2 regions of the Lysinibacillus sp. FSL P4-0201 genome follow, and region 2 is predicted to be linked to the other one. Evidence: riboswitches for the same ligand, from Rfam matches in the RefSeq annotation. Region 2 holds a riboswitch; the other holds the start of a gene.

Region 1 (8,231 bases), 1.9 Mb from region 2:
TTGGCAAGTTGTATTTCCATTGCTATTATTTTTAATTATTATTTTTGGAATCGGTATTTGGGCCAATAAGCATGTCCGCTCCTCTAATTCATTCCTGCAGGAGTATTTCCTAGGTGGTCGTGAAATGGGTGGTTTTATCCTTGCAATGACGATGATTGCTACATATGGCAGTGCGAGTAGTTTTATCGGAGGACCGGGTGTAGCCTATACAAAAGGACTTGGGTGGGTATTACTGGCAATGGCTCAGCTACCAGCAGGTTATTTTGTACTCATGATTTTAGGGAAAAAATTCGCCATTATTGCTCGTCGTTACCAGGCCATTACGTTAATCGACTTTTTACGTGAACGCTACAAAAGCCATGTCATTGTTATTTTATCAGCCATTAGCATCATTGTTTTCTTATTTTCGGCTATGATGGCTCAATGGGTTGGGGGTGCACGCTTAATTGAGTCATTAACTGGCTTAAGCTACACAGCAGCACTGTTTATTTTTGCGATTTCCGTGTTAGTATATGTGATTATCGGAGGCTTTCGTGCGGTTGCACTTACAGATACGGTCCAAGGTTCAATTATGGTGATTGGTACAATTATTTTATTAATCGGCACGATTGTGGCAGGTGGAGGCATCGACAATATAATGGCCTCACTGGTCGCTGAAAATCCTGACTTTGTGTCACCATTTGGCGCACAAGGAGATTTAACGCCTCTGTATGTCTCAACATTTTGGATTCTCATTGGTGTAGGGGTTGTAGGACTTCCGCAAATTGCGGTTCGTGCGATGAGCTATAAGGATTCCAAAAGTATGCATCAAGCGATTCTTATTGGCACGATTGCCATAGGGACAATCATGTTTGGCATGCATTTAATTGGGGTGTTAGCCCGACCTGTCTTACCGGGCATTGAGATTGGTGATAAAGTCATGCCGCTCCTGACATTGAAGGTATTACCGCCATTTTTAGCAGGAATCGTTTTAGCTGCACCAATGGCTGCGACAATGTCTACGGTTAATGCTTTACTAATGCTTGTCAGCTCTACAGTTGTCAAAGACATCTATTTAAATTATATGAAGCCGAAAGCTAGTGATGCAGAGATAAAGCGTGCAAGCTTTATTGTAACAACAGTCATTGGCCTAGCCGTTGTCATCTTTGCACTCAATCCACCTGATTTATTAGTGTGGTTGAACTTATTTGCCTTCGGTGGACTAGAGGCTGTCTTTATTTGGACAGTCGTTTTAGGATTGTATTGGAAAAAAGCGAATAAATACGGAGCGATTGCGTCAATGATTTCAGGCATGTTGTTGTATATTATGATTGATCGGTTTTATCCTTCTGTCTTGGGTATGCATACAGTCACGATACCAATTGTCGCATCCTTCTTTATTTTTGTGATTGTCAGTTTGTCCACTAGTCATAAATTTAAAAACGAAAAGCTTATGATTTAACGCCAAAACGCCACAGATTTCAAATTCTGTGGCGTTTATTTTAATGCATCATAAAATCATAGGCATTTTTCGCAAGTAATGTCATTGTAACGACAATAAATAGCGTGCGGACAAAGCCACTTCCTTTCTTGATTGCCATCCGTGAGCCAAGCATAGCCCCACCAATTTGCGCAATGCCCATGACTAGACCATAAACATAATGAATTTGACCTAAGTAAGCAAACATACAAACACCAGCCACATTACTCGCCAAATTTAAAAACTTCGCATTACCAGCCGCCTTTAAAAAATCAAAGCCTACCAGTAAGAAGCTAAAGATTAAAAACGACCCTGTCCCAGGACCAAGAAATCCATCATAAAAACCAATAGCAAATAATAGCAGCATAAATAAAAATAAATGTTTTTTAGATAGATTTTTTACGGTAGAGACGGCACCCCAATCCTTTTTAAGGATCGTATATACCCCAACAGCCGCCAGCATAACAAGCATTAATGGCTTTAGTAATGCTGGATTAATCAGATGCACAGTCCAAGCACCACATAATGATCCGATAAATGCTGATGGAAAATATTTGAGGACAGAGCGAATGTCCAGCTGGCCAGAACGATAGAAAGAAATAGAGGAAGTGAGCGAGCCCATAGCTCCTGCTAGTTTGTTCGTGGCAACCGCAGCAGCTGGATTGAGCCCAACAAATAGTAAGGCTGGTAGTGAAATTAAACCGCCCCCTCCCACTACTGAGTCAACAAAAGCCGCCAGAAATCCAAAAGAAATTAATAGTATGAGAATATGTACATCGATTTCAAACAACATATGACACCTCTTTATAATTAGTTACTACTGAAATAGTAACTAATTTTATTTGCGCTGTAAACCCCATTTTTTCATTGGCAAATCTTCACATTGGTAGCCTATAATAAAGATAATGGAGGGATTACATGGAGGAATTAATCACCCAGCTGAAAGAAATGGGTTTTACAGAATATGAAGCGAAGGCCTATACGGCACTTGTTCAGCAAAGTCATGTCAGTGCTTATCAGGTTAGTAAAAATTCTGGCATACCACGTGCAAGAGTGTATGATATTTTAAATATCCTTGTAGAAAAGGGCATCGTGTTAAAAGAAGAGACCGCAGAACAAACGACCTATTCGGCAATGCCTGTGTCTGTGTTCTTACAGCAAATGCAACAGCGCTGGGAGTCGAATTTTACGTCTATAAGCGGGAAATTAGAGAAATTAGAGGAAAAAGTACAGGAAGCTGAGCCTAAAGTGGTCATGCTGAAGGGCAAGGAATCCATTATCAACTATTGTCAGTCACTTCTAAAGAAGGCGAAGAAAAAAGTGATGCTGTCGATGTGGGAAGATATGTATGATGCCTTACGTGAAGATTTGCAAGAGGTGGCGCTGCATGTTCCTGTTCATGGCATTACGTTGTATGTAGGAGAGCATCTCGCCTCAATTGACCAGCATAGAGCCACACATTATACAAAAAAAGCGTCTACACCGCATTGGTTTATCTTATCGATAGATGGTCAGGAAATGATTTATGGTCATTCTCCATCTACCCAAGAGACGGCCTTTATCACCAATGATCCAGTTCATATTTATTTGTTAGAGGATTATATATGGCATGATGTGCTCATCAATCGGTTAGTAAAACGTGATGATCAGGAGTTAGAAGACTGGATTGCTAAGGAACGTAAAGCTTTTTTCTTAGAATAGTCGTATAAGGAAGGGGAGGAACTTGAAAAAATTCGTGTTGCTAGGTTTAATAAGCCTACTAATGCTAGGAGCCTGTAATGCTACACCACCTACCGAACCACCAACGATTCATGAGCTAACGGTTGTCCCAGATAATGTCCAAAAAAATATCGTTTCTAATGACAGAATACAACTATTGCATGAAAAGGATGCTCCATATTACCTTGTTTATTATTCAAAAGGGAATGTATTGGCAAGTATTACAGCTGAGGGAAATAGGCTTATTATCCAGTTAGAAGAAGGCAGCGAGCAAAGGAAAGAGGCACAACCCTATGTTTTTAAAGTCACCGTCAAGAATCCTGAGCTGGATACCATTGATTTGCGAATTAACGGTCAGAGTACGCCAATTGATCGTATGACCATTATGTGATAAAAGAAACCGAAATCCCTTTAGAAATGAGATTTCGGTTTCTTTACGTGATGTCTAATAAAAGACTTTGTCTACGTTATATTTAGAGCGGAAAGTATTAATCGCATATGTTTCGTAAATTTCACGTTCCATTGGATCTTCTACTTCATAGACTTCAATTTTGAACACTTCATCACGATGGTTTTTCATCGGAGATACATTATCCTCGAAATGTTTTTTAATACGTTGACGAATTTTACGTGCTTTCCCAACAAACAATAGCTCATTCTTGTCATTATAGAATAAGAAAATGCCGCCTTTATCTCGTGTGATTTTATGGAAGTCAATAAAACCAAAGTAAGGTGTGATCGGCACATCACCTGGTTTTAAATCTTGTTCACGTTGACGGATTACTAGATCTGGTTTTGGAAATTCAATTTTAATCAAACTATTCACGTTCCTCTCTCTTACTAAAAGTATATGGTAACATAATTACGGCATGTTTACCATAAATTTTAAATGTAGAAACCCCACAGATAGCAAGCTTAGTGTACATCAAATGACCGAGAAACATGCGCGTGAATCACAAAATATTCTATGAATTATTGATATTCTAACTAGTTCGTGTTACAATTCAAGATAATTAAATAATCTTATCAAGAGAAGCTGAGGGATTTGGCCCGATGACGCTTCAGCAACCTCTAACAATTGTTAGAAAGGTGCTAATTCCAGCAAAGGATTTTTTCCTTTGAGAGATAAGAGTGGACGTGAAAAAAATCCTTCTCATTCTATCTCGTATGGAATGAGGAGGATTTTTTAATTTCGTTGCATCCTACGCAAGCAAGATTTGCTAAAAGAGAGTGATTATAGAGAGGGGAAAGCAAGATGCCAATTAATATTCCGAAAAATTTACCAGCTGGAGAACATTTACGTGAGGAAAAAATCTTCGTCATGGAAGAAGATCGTGCGAAAACACAGCAAATCCGTCCATTAAATATATTAATATTAAATTTAATGCCTGAAAAAGAAAAAACAGAGCTCCAATTATTACGTTTATTGGGGAATACACCATTACAAGTCAATATTACCTTTTTGAATACAGCCACACACGAGTCTAAAAATGTGAGTAAATCCCATTTGCAGCTTTTCTACACAACGTTCAATCAGATTCGACACCGACGCTATGATGGTATGATTATAACTGGTGCGCCAGTAGAAAAAATGGCTTTTGAAGAGGTCAACTATTGGCAGGAAATTTCAGAAATTATGGATTGGTCTAAAAAGAATGTGACATCCGTGCTACATATATGTTGGGGGGCACAGGCTGCATTGTATCATCATTATGGCATTGGGAAGGTTGAGCTTTCTGCTAAATGCTCAGGCGTCTATTCCCATGTGATTACAGATTTAACTGTAGATTTGGTACGTGGCTTTAGTGATTTATTTACTGCGCCCCATTCACGCTATACATCTGTTTCGATTGACGAGGTTCGCAATCATCCAGATCTACGATTATTATCCTATTCAGAGGATGCTGGGGTATTTATTGTACAATCAAAAGATAATAAAAATATTATGATTACGGGGCATCTAGAGTATGATGCGACAACGCTAGCCGATGAATACAGTCGCGATGTGGCGAAGGGCATAGATATCGCCGTTCCTGTAAACTACTTCCCGAATGACGATCCGACACAAGTGCCGATGAATACATGGCGTGCCCATACGCATCTATTATTCTCTAACTGGTTGAACTACTATGTTTACCAAGAAACACCATATGAATGGGATTTTGTAGATGAAATCGAATATCATATTTAATTAATAAAAAGTCTAATTTCTTTTCTAGCTTAGAAGAAATTAGACTTTTTGATTGTCATTTTCTGTTTCCTGCTGAGGTGTTTCGTTATTTTGAGCCTTGGATTTACGATTGCGAATAACTACCACAATCAACAAAAGTATAGGTAATAAAATGGTGAAAATAAAGGAAAAGATTGGCCAAATTTCATTATTATAATTAGTAGAATGCACAATATCTGGATGAACAATTTGAGAAAGTCCAATAACAATTATCCCCATCGGTATAATGAGTGGGCGATGATCCTTGATCTTTAAAATTTGTGCGAGGCCAACAACGGTCGTATAGAAATACATAAATGTACGAATATATATAGACGTAATCCACATAAATGCCATAATGATTTCAATGCGCTGTAAAAAATTCCCTATAGATATTCTTTGCGCTAAGGCATAGCTAGGAAATGTCCTTGATGCAGTGTTTTCAGGACCTAATACAAGAATTGATAGGACAATCAACGTAACTAAGACGATTCCGCCAAGGATTGCCCCAATATATAGCCCTTTCTGTGCAGACGGCTGTACATTGACGCCAGTAGGATAGAGCATCAATAATACAATTAATGGAAAGGAAAAGATACTCATAAAGCGTGCAATACTATAAAACATAGATGCTTTGGTCGCTTCTAGTAGAGGCTGAATATTCTCAAATGTAATTTGAGGGGTAATACTAATGACGAAAAAAATAAAAATAAAGATAAACAATGGGAAGAGGATTTCTGCCGAACGGGCAAAGGTCTCAATCCCTAAATAAGCGGCATACATAATAAGGATACTGAACAGTAGGGCAAATGCTAATGTCGGTGTCTCTGGCATAACTTCCGTTTTCATGAAAATACCGATAAAATAAAGTAATTCTCCAGCCGAAAGAAAGGTCATAATCAGGAAACAAATCGCTGTGATTTTCCCGAAAAAACGCCCAAGAATTTTTTCATTGGCCTCGATAAAGTTTAGGGACGGTGTTTGATTGGCCAGTGTTAAAAATAATTTTAGAACCAGTAAACTGAGCAGAACACCAATGCTTGCCGCTATCCAAGCATCTTGCTTAGCGGCACCAGTAATACTCGAAGGGATAATTAAAATCGCTGTACCGATAGAATAGAGAAAGGTAACGATTGTAAACTGTCTTGAACTAATTATCTCTTTTTCCATCAAGCTACCCTCCGTTTCTCAGTCCATCTTTCTATTTTGTGAATGACACAATGTAATCCCTAATCGGTGTGAAGATAAAGGTAATCAAATCTAATGGGCTAGGAATATGGATTTTAAGGGCAATCCCCATATTTAAAGCCGTTCCAATAAATAGCAAAAAGGAGAATACAATAATGGCTTTTCTATCCTGTTGCTTTTTTAGCTTTGGAATAAAAACAAGAGCAACAATGATTGCAATAATCAAGATAGCTACTGCTAGTACCATCTCATTACTCCTCCTTTGGCTTGTTTAATAATGAATTTTGCATCGTACCTGAACCTTGGGTTGTTACCTTTACATGAACAGCCACTGCTAAATCTGGAAAAATGGAAGTCCAGTCATCCTTAATTTTTTTCCACTGCTTTGGATCTGCCCGATGTAGGGCATCCCCAAATCCAAAAACATCGACTTCATATTGCTGTTGAATTTTCTCTACTGTTTTTTCAATGCGGTCATCAATACCCTGGGCTGTTTTTTTATTAACGTAATCAATCGATTTATTTTTGGTAAGATCGATATCACATTCGACCTCTCCAACATTCTGCTCTACATTAATATGGACATCGATTTTCGGTTTCCCGTTTTTAAATGACCCTTTCACCTTTGTAGTGGATTGGGTGATTTCAGTAGACAAGGTCCCTTTATTAGGACAGGCGATGATTTCTATCGTACTTTGAATTTTGTCATTAAGAAAACTAATACTTTTGCTTTCGCTTTCAGTCAGTAGCCCTATATATTTATCCCCTTTAAATACTGCTAAACCTGTATAACGTAATAGCACAGGTGTTTTAACACGTTGCACATTTGTTTGATCTACACCTAATTTCTTATCGCCATGAACTTCAATAGCAGAAATTAACGCCCCTTTATGCTTATTGGTTAACGTATTGACTAATTCATCAATATTAACAGCTATCGTGGAGCCCCAAGCCTTTTCAGAGACATCAAGGGAATTCAAGATTTTATTTGCAGGAACTTTTTCGATGGGTGTTAGTACATTTAATACTTCCTTCGCTGTTGCTTCGTGAGACATAATGACGTCGAAATCCTTACGAAATTCATGGTCCCTTACAATTAAATCAAGTGCATCACTAATGCCTTCTTTCGCGAGATCTTCCCCTAATACAACCACTTGAAGGTGGGCAAAATAAGGTTTTCGAGCTGCAATAGTCGTCATTTTCCGAATGGCTTCAAAGATGGTCTCGCCTCTCGAATGATAGCTAACGACAGGAGAGCGTTGAGTGGAAGCTTGGCGCACTGAGACTTCACTAGGATCAACAATTTGAACTGTAATTTCATATTCCTCATCTATTTTGTCAATGCCAAATGCTACGACTATGGCCAATTCATTTAATTCACGCTTACTCCAGCAGCCACTTAACAGTATTGTGAGGATACATAGTAAGCAAATCCAGTTTATTTTTGCCATATTCCATTCCTCATTTATCCAGTTGTTATTTCCTGCTTTTTACATTGATATATTTATGTCCTCTAACAATATTTTTTTGATTGACCAAACGAGGTCGTGTAAGTAACTTTCTACGCGGGAACAGCAGAAACGCATCCTTCTGATCCTGTAATACCAACGGTGCGAATGGGCTTAAATAAGGTACACCAAATGAACGAATGCTACA
Region 2 (8,231 bases):
AAATGTTGCGGCAAGTATGGCATTAACAGGTGCACCATTTTTATTTAATTTTAAAAATGCCTTTGGTGCTTCTCCTTTTTCCGCTAAAGAAAATACCATTCTTGATGTAGCATATAGTGCTGAATTTAGGCATGATAATACAGCTGTTAAAACAACAAAATTCATAATTTGTGCGGCTGCAGGAATACCAATATAATCAAGTACCGCTACATAAGGACTTGTTAAAATATCTGAGGAATGCCAAGGCAATAGCGTCACTACAACTGCAATAGAGCCTACATAGAAAATTAAAATACGCCAAGTAATAGAATTGGTAGCTTTTGTGACAGCGGCTAACGGTTCATCCGATTCACCAGCAGCAATCGCAACGATTTCTGTCCCCATAAATGAAAAAATAACGATAACGACACCCATTAGAACAGCGCCAAAACCATTTGGCAAAAAACCACCCTGTTCAACTAAATTGGTCATACCAACAGCATTAAAGTTTGGAGCAATACCAAAGATAATAAAAGCACCAAGACCTAGAAAAACGACTATACTTGCAACCTTAATAAGAGAGAACCAATACTCAAACTCACCAAAAGCTTTGACAGAAAGAACATTTGTTAATGTAAGTGCTACAGTTAATAACAGACTTAAAAGCCATAAAGGAATCCCATCGTACCAATATTGAATAATGGCAGCTGCTGCTGTTGCCTCTAAAGCAATGGCAATCACCCAGAAAAACCAGTACAACCATCCAATCATAAAACCTGCCCACGGACCAATGGCTTCATGTGCATAGTGAGCAAACGATCCACTCGTTGGATTGACTGCCGCCATCTCACCTAGCATACGCATAACTAATACAACGATAATTCCTGCAAATATATACGATAAAATTGCCCCTGGACCAGCTAGGTTAATGACCGAGCCACTCCCCATAAATAGTCCAGCACCGATTACACCGGCAATCGCAATCATCGTCATATGCCGCTTCTTTAATCCTCTTTGTAAATGCGTTTGTTGCCCCATATCTGTCACCTCTTTTAGTAGATTGCTTGATCGCTTACAAAAATCTTACATCTTTCATAACGTTGAAGTAATAGACAAACTGTAAAATTCTATACTTTTGTTTTATACATAATGTAAAATAGACTAAATATTCTTAAAATAATTTTTAAACGATTTTATGAGTAAATTCTCAGCACCAAGCAGAAATTATTGAATTCTAACCACTGACACGCATGTCAAAAGGAGGGGCAAAAATGAGCCCATTTCAACTAAAAGTACTAGACGTTTTACAGAATAAATATTTTCAAAATGCAGAGGTAGTTGCAGGTCATGAGGGATTAACAAGGAGCGTTAAATGGGCACATGTACTAGAAATCATACATGTTGATAATTTTTTAGTTGGTGAAGAGTTAGTATTAACTACAGGGCTTAGTCTCCAACATAGTATTGAGGACTTTGTATCCTTTATAGAAGCCATCATTCAAAAAAATTGTGCAGCCCTTTGTATTGAATATGGCACCTCTATTCAAGCAGTACCTGAAGCGATTTTAACACTTGCCAACCGCCACCAGTTTCCTATTATTGTTTTCCATGAAGCAGTTCCTTTTGTTCGTATTACACAGGATTTACATAGTCAAATTATCAATCAGCAATATCTATTGATTTCTTCACTAGAAGCTTACTCACAAACATTGAACAAAAATGCAGTATTGGGACAAAATACGGACGATATTTTACAAAATATGTTTAATGAATTGAAAATACAAATTATGTTTTCCATTAAGGGAAGAGAACCTGTCTTTTTCCCGAATATGGCTCATAAAAAGCGGCAGCAATTCCTAACATTGAATACATCGTCTCAGCAATTTAAACATGAGCCTATTTTTCTATTTGATCAACATTATGCTGATTTATCAATTTATCGAGAAGATGGGCTTTTCTCCGAATTTGAATTATTAATATTAGATCGCACGGCAACAGCGTTGGCACAGCTTTTAATGCGAGAGTTCTATATTGAGGAAAAAAAGAATATTGAGGATGCTTCGATTTTAGCTGATTGGATTGATCAAAAACTATCTAAGGAGGAAATCTATAAATTTATCGTTACACATTATACTAACTATACACAATCCAGTGGCACTGTCTTTATTTTGGCTTCTCCTAATACGTTGACAAAGGCACAGGAGGATGTAGTCTATAGTAAGCTTTATTATCGTAATCTCTTTGAGCAACATGGCTTTATTCCATTTTTATTTGAAAGAAAAAGCTATGTTATTTTTATTTTACTGCATACAAAAGATAGTAAAGCCATTCGTGATATGTTAAACAACATGTTTTCCTCTTTGGTCAAAACTGAATTTTATAAAAAGCAGCAGGCACAAGGTTATCAGATAGCTATTGGGAAGGTCGTTTGTGATGTGGATGAAATTCCTAAAAGCTATCAAACTGCACTGGAAACCTTATATATTTGTCGAAAAGTACAAACGTCCTCGTTCTTTTATGATGATCTGCATTTATATCATTTAATCTATAAATTACAAATGCAGGTGGATTTACAGGAAGTGATTTACGACTATTTACAGCCCGTTATTGAATACGATGAAAAATATAATAGTAAGCTTCTCGAAACATTGCAGGTGTATTTACAAACAAATGGCTCTAAACAGCAAACAGCGAATCAATTGTTTATTGTTCGTCAAACACTCTATCACCGCTTAAAAAAGCTTGAAAGTTTACTTGGTAAAAATTTTATGAACGGGCATAACCGCATTACACTTGAATTTATGCTACTAGCCAATTCATTAATCGAGGATAAGAGCTAGAAAAAAGTTGGCACGCTTAAAAGGTTAACTCCCCTCCTAAGCGTGCCCTTTATTACCCTTTCACAACTACATCGTGATACAATCCAGGTCTACGATCATCGTAAACAGGAATTCTTCCACGTACTTCATCGACAATAGAAAAGTCTACATCGATCACTGCTACTTCCTCGTCCTCAGCACCTACCCATAATACTTCTCCCCAAGGCTGAATAATCATAGACTGCCCATTAAAATTTTCTACCTTTTTCGAAATACGATTTACTGCAATGACAAAGCATTGATTTTCAATTGCACGAGCCTGTAGCAACGTTTTCCAATGGTCAATCCTTGGAGTTGGCCACTGCGCTGGTACAAATAATACCTTTGCTCCTTGTAATGCATGTGCACGTAACCATTCTGGGAAGCGAATATCATAGCAAATGACACCAGCAGCTTCAATATCATCTAAAGCAAAACGATTCATTTCATCCCCTGCTTCCAAGTAAAGATGCTCGTCCATTAAACGGAAAAGATGTGCCTTGCTATATTCCCCAACAAGTTCTCCATTACGATCAAAGGTATACATCGTATTATAAAATTTATCGCCTTTCTTTGTTGAAACAGAGCCCCCTACAATATGTACATCAAGTTCCTTAGCAAGTTTAGCCAAAAAGGTCTTTGTCCGCTCACCATTGATATCTGCTAGCTCAGGCAGTTTCTCTAAAGCATAGCCTGTATTCCACATTTCAGGTAACACTATGATTTCTGCCCTATTTTTTGCAGCTTCACGAATCTTATCCTCGGCACGTTCAAAATTTTCTTCAACTTTGCCAAAGCCAACATTTAATTGAATACAACCGATTTTCATCTCTATTCCTCCTCTAGACAATTAACAGAAAAAGTAATACTATTTGCTTCATATTCTTCAATAATAATTATTATATTCTGAAAAAGGTGATCATGCATGGAATTCTCTAAAAAACTACAGCAACTACCCACTCAATTTTTTGCAGCACTCGTTCAAAAAGTAAACTTGGCTCTAGAAGAAGGGCGTGATGTCATTAACCTTGGGCAAGGAAATCCCGATCAGCCAACGCCTATTCACATCATTCAAGCATTACAGGAAGCAGCTGAAAATCCTCAAAACCACAAATATTCACCTTTTAGAGGTCTCGCTGAATTACGCCAAGCTGCTGCGGACTTTTATCTACGTGAATATCAGGTAGAACTAAATCCAGATACAGAGGTAGCGATTCTTGGTGGAACAAAAATTGGTCTAGTTGAGCTACCTTTAGCTGTGTTAAACCCTGGTGACACGATGCTCTTACCAGATCCTGGCTATCCAGATTACCTATCAGGTGTTGTACTAGGAGACGTCAATTTTGAAGTAATGCCCCTTTTTGCTGAAAATGATTTCTTACCTGATTATCATGCATTACCTGATGAAGTGAAAGAAAAAGCAAAGCTTCTTTACTTAAATTACCCGAACAACCCTACAGGTGGTACAGCATCACTTGCGTTTTTTGAAGAGACCATTCGCTTTGCGAAGGAGCACAATATTATCGTATCACATGATTTTGCTTATGGGGCAATAGGATTTGACGGTAATAAACCAGTTAGCTTCCTTCAAGCAAAGGGTGCAAAAGAAGTAGGAGTTGAAATGTATACATTATCGAAAACCTATAATATGGCTGGCTGGCGTATAGGCTTCGCTGTAGGGAATGCCGAGATTATTGCTGCTATTAATCTAATTCAGGATCATCTGTTTTGTAGTCAATTCCCTGCCATTCAACAAGCCGCAGCAGTAGCACTGACGGCTTCCCAACAATGTGCGGATGAACTACGAGCTACTTATGAGCGTCGCCGCAATGTACTCATTGAAGAAGCTCGAAGAATTGGCTGGCATGTTACGGCTCCAAAAGGCTCCTTCTTCGCATGGCTCCCTGTACCACTAGGCTATACAAGTGAACAGTTTGCTGATCTTTTGCTCGAAAAAGCTGATATCGCTGTAGCAGCAGGTAATGGCTTCGGTCAATATGGTGAAGGCTATGTACGCGTAGGATTGCTGGTTAGTGAGGAGCGCTTACATGAAGCAATCCATAGAATCGAGCAATTACAATTGTTTAAAAGATAATGACGCCGTATCCTGTAGCTATCCCTAGCTACAGGATTATTACTATTTTTCAATTTTCCTTGGTTGCCCTAAACCATTTTCTAATGGATAAAATTGAACATGACCTGTTTCATCATCCCATTTTCGAATATGTTGAATCCCTTGTACCTCTGCCAACACGATGTCAGCAGTAATAACAGGGTTGCCCCCTTTTATTAAATGCCCACCTGATACAACACCCCATTGATCGCTCATAGAACCATGGAAATGTGTCTCATATCCACCATCTCGCTTACACACCACACCTGAACCTTGAATAAATTCTAATGGTCCCTCTTTTTCAATCACATCACTAAAACGAACTTGAATTTGAGCTGTTGCATCTGGCACTAAATAAACAAAGCTGCTTTTTTGAAAGCTGCCAATACAGCTTACAATTGTTGCTGACTCTATGCTATTCTCTTCGCAAAGCGCTTCAATCCCTTCAATGATATCTGTTCCCGTTAGAAAACGAGCACTAATAACCTTACCAAATGAACCTATACCATAATTAACTCTTACAGACATTGTTATCCCTCTTTTGCGTCGAAATATTATAATTATATAAAAAATTTAAAAATTATTTATTGACTTACTATACCCTATAAATTATATTAGTTCTATCGGAATTACAAAAAAATATTATAAATCTCTTATCAAGAGTAGCTGAGGGACTGGCCCTATGAAGCTCGGCAACCTCCTTTTTATAGGAAGGTGCTAAATCCTGCAAACGATCTTCGTTTGATAGATAAGAGAGGACATCTTTTCATGAGCCTCTCTTAATTTGTAAGAGAGTTTTTTTATTTTCAAAAAACCGATAAAAACAATCTTGGAGGTATTTTCATGAAAAAGAAAAATAAATTTTTAGTAGGTTTAGCAAGTTTAACATTAGTAGCAGCTTTAGCAGGCTGTGGCTCTAAAGAAGATAGTAAAAGCCAAGCTGAAGGAATTGATGAAAAGAAAATCGTTGTAGGCGTCACTTCTGGTCCACACGAAGAAATTGCAGAAGTAGCCGCTAAAGTAGCAAAAGAAAATGGGCTAGAAGTAGAACTAAAATCATTTTCTGACTATGTTTTACCTAATACATCCTTAGCTGAAGGTGATCTTGATGCGAACAGCTATCAACACGAGCCTTTCCTAGATACATTTAATAAAGACCATGATACAGATTTAGTACCAGTGGGCAAGACGATTTTAAATCCAATGGGTATCTACTCAGAAAAATATAAATCCTTTGATGACATTCCTGACGGTGCAACGTTTGGCTTACCAAATGACCCAACGAATGGAGCACGTGCCCTCTTTGTTTTACAGGAAGCTGGCTATATTAAGTTAAAAGAGGGTGCAGACTTAACAGCCTCGATCCGTGATGTAGAAGAAAACAAAAAGAATTTAAAATTCATTGAATTAGAGGCAGCTCAAATTCCTAAACAACTTAGTGAAGTAGATGTAGCAGCTATTAATACAAACTTTGCACTAGAGGCTGGCATTAACCCTAAAGATGACTCTATTTTATTGGAATCTACTGATTCTCCATACGTGAACTATATTGTTGTACGTGCTGAAAATGAAAATGATCCAACAATTAAAAAGTTCGTTGAGGCTTACCAATCTGACGAAGTGCGTCAATTCATCGAAGAGGAATTCAAAGGTTCTGTAATCCCTAGCTGGTAATATGTTCAGAAAGCTTCTATAAAGCCGAAGAATCTGCTGAAATTCCCCAATGGGAAGACGAGCAGATTCTTGCTTTTTAGAAGGTTGAGAAAGGAGCAAACAATCGCATGATTCAATTACAAAATATCTCAAAAGAATTTAAATCGAAAAAAGGCATCATAAAAGCTGTGGATGGCATCAACCTTCACGTAAAAAGGGGACAAATTCATGGTGTAATCGGCTATAGTGGTGCTGGTAAAAGTACACTCATTCGTTGCGTTAATCTACTAGAACGTCCTACAGCAGGAAAAGTAGTGATAGACAATGTAGACATTACGACCCTTTCTCTTCACGAATTACGTCAAACACGCCAAAAAATCGGGATGATCTTCCAGCACTTTAATCTCTTAAAAACAGCAACAGTTTACAATAATATTGCAGTTCCCTTAAAGCTACTAGGCTATAAAGAGGCGGAAGTAAAAAACCGAGTAGCTAAGTATGCTGAAATTGTCGGTTTAACAGATAAACTAGATAGTTACCCAAATCAACTTTCAGGTGGTCAAAAACAGCGTGTGGCTATTGCACGTGCCTTAGCACAGGAACCAGAGATTTTACTTAGTGACGAAGCAACAAGTGCACTTGATCCTGAGACAACGGAAGCCATTCTTGAATTGTTGTTAAAAATTAATCGTGAATTAGGCATTACGATTCTGCTCATCACACATGAAATGAATGTAATTCAAAAAATTTGCGATGAGGTTTCTGTTCTAGAATCAGGGAAAGTTGTGGAATTTGGCACAGCGATTGAACTTTTTGCGAAACCGAAGCACCCTACAACGCGAAAGTTTTTGAATACAATTTCACAACGTAATTTATCCCCTTCTCTTATTGAGCAATTAAATGTTTCAGGAAGTGTAATCCGTTTAACATTCCTTGGTGAAAGTACTGGTAAGCCATTATTAGCAGAAGTCACTAAGGTATATGATGTGCAACCAAATATTTTAACAGCTAATATTATTGAATTAAAAAACGGTATTGTCGGCAATATTGTGGTGCATTTACATGGCGAAACGCAGATTGTCCAAAAGGCGTTAACGTATTTTTCAGAAAATGGCGTGGCAGTGGAAGAATTAGGAGGTGCGTTCAATGAGTAGTATCCAAAGCTTCTTTACAGACTGGTCAGATGTTATTGGCAAAGCAATTATCGAAACATTTCAAATGGTCGGAATTTCATTATTTTTCTCCATTCTGATTGGCATTCCATTAGGGTTATTAATCGTTTTAACACGACCAGGACAATCCTTTGAAAATAAATTTTTCTATCAGTTTTTTAATCTATTTATCAATATTGTTCGCTCTGTTCCATTTATCATTTTGTTATTCTTCATCTTACCTTTTACCAAGTTAATTGTAGGTACAACAATTGGTGTTAAAGGTGTAATCGTTCCACTAGTTGTTTACACAGCTCCTTATATTGCACGGCTGATGGAATCTGCGCTTTTAGAAGTGGATTCCGGAGTAGTAGAAGCCTACACAGCCATGGGTATTAAACGTCGCCATATCATTTGGCATGTCCTATTACGTGAAGCGCGACCATCTATTATTTTAGGCTTAACAATTGCCACAAT

What was found. Region 2 has a riboswitch for S-adenosylmethionine ahead of MKY76_RS02705 (MetQ/NlpA family ABC transporter substrate-binding protein). Riboswitches for the same ligand answer to the same signal wherever they lie in the genome.
Region 1: it holds a riboswitch for S-adenosylmethionine, as region 2 does, so the genes downstream of both, metA (homoserine O-succinyltransferase) here and MKY76_RS02705 (MetQ/NlpA family ABC transporter substrate-binding protein) in region 2, are expected to answer to the same signal.

What each region holds. Positions count from the first base shown of each region.
Region 1 is NZ_CP151995.1:2,483,386-2,491,616, reverse strand. Features, by position in the region: gene panF (sodium/pantothenate symporter) at 1-1,441, shown strand, start outside; gene MKY76_RS12430 (TSUP family transporter) at 1,482-2,252, opposite strand; gene MKY76_RS12425 (TrmB family transcriptional regulator) at 2,378-3,160, shown strand; gene MKY76_RS12420 (hypothetical protein) at 3,183-3,569, shown strand; gene MKY76_RS12415 (nucleotide excision repair endonuclease) at 3,624-3,995, opposite strand; SAM riboswitch class I at 4,199-4,310, shown strand; gene metA (homoserine O-succinyltransferase) at 4,434-5,369, shown strand; gene MKY76_RS12405 (endospore germination permease) at 5,409-6,557, opposite strand; gene MKY76_RS12400 (hypothetical protein) at 6,589-6,822, opposite strand; gene MKY76_RS12395 (Ger(x)C family spore germination protein) at 6,827-8,026, opposite strand; gene MKY76_RS12390 (spore germination protein) at 8,052-8,231, opposite strand, start outside.
Region 2 is NZ_CP151995.1:546,138-554,368, reverse strand. Features, by position in the region: gene MKY76_RS02730 (amino acid permease) at 1-1,017, opposite strand, end outside; gene MKY76_RS02725 (PucR family transcriptional regulator ligand-binding domain-containing protein) at 1,251-2,819, shown strand; gene MKY76_RS02720 (carbon-nitrogen family hydrolase) at 2,872-3,666, opposite strand; gene MKY76_RS02715 (pyridoxal phosphate-dependent aminotransferase) at 3,763-4,932, shown strand; gene MKY76_RS02710 (PPC domain-containing DNA-binding protein) at 4,975-5,478, opposite strand; SAM riboswitch class I at 5,601-5,705, shown strand; gene MKY76_RS02705 (MetQ/NlpA family ABC transporter substrate-binding protein) at 5,794-6,624, shown strand; gene MKY76_RS02700 (ATP-binding cassette domain-containing protein) at 6,732-7,757, shown strand; gene MKY76_RS02695 (methionine ABC transporter permease) at 7,750-8,231, shown strand, end outside.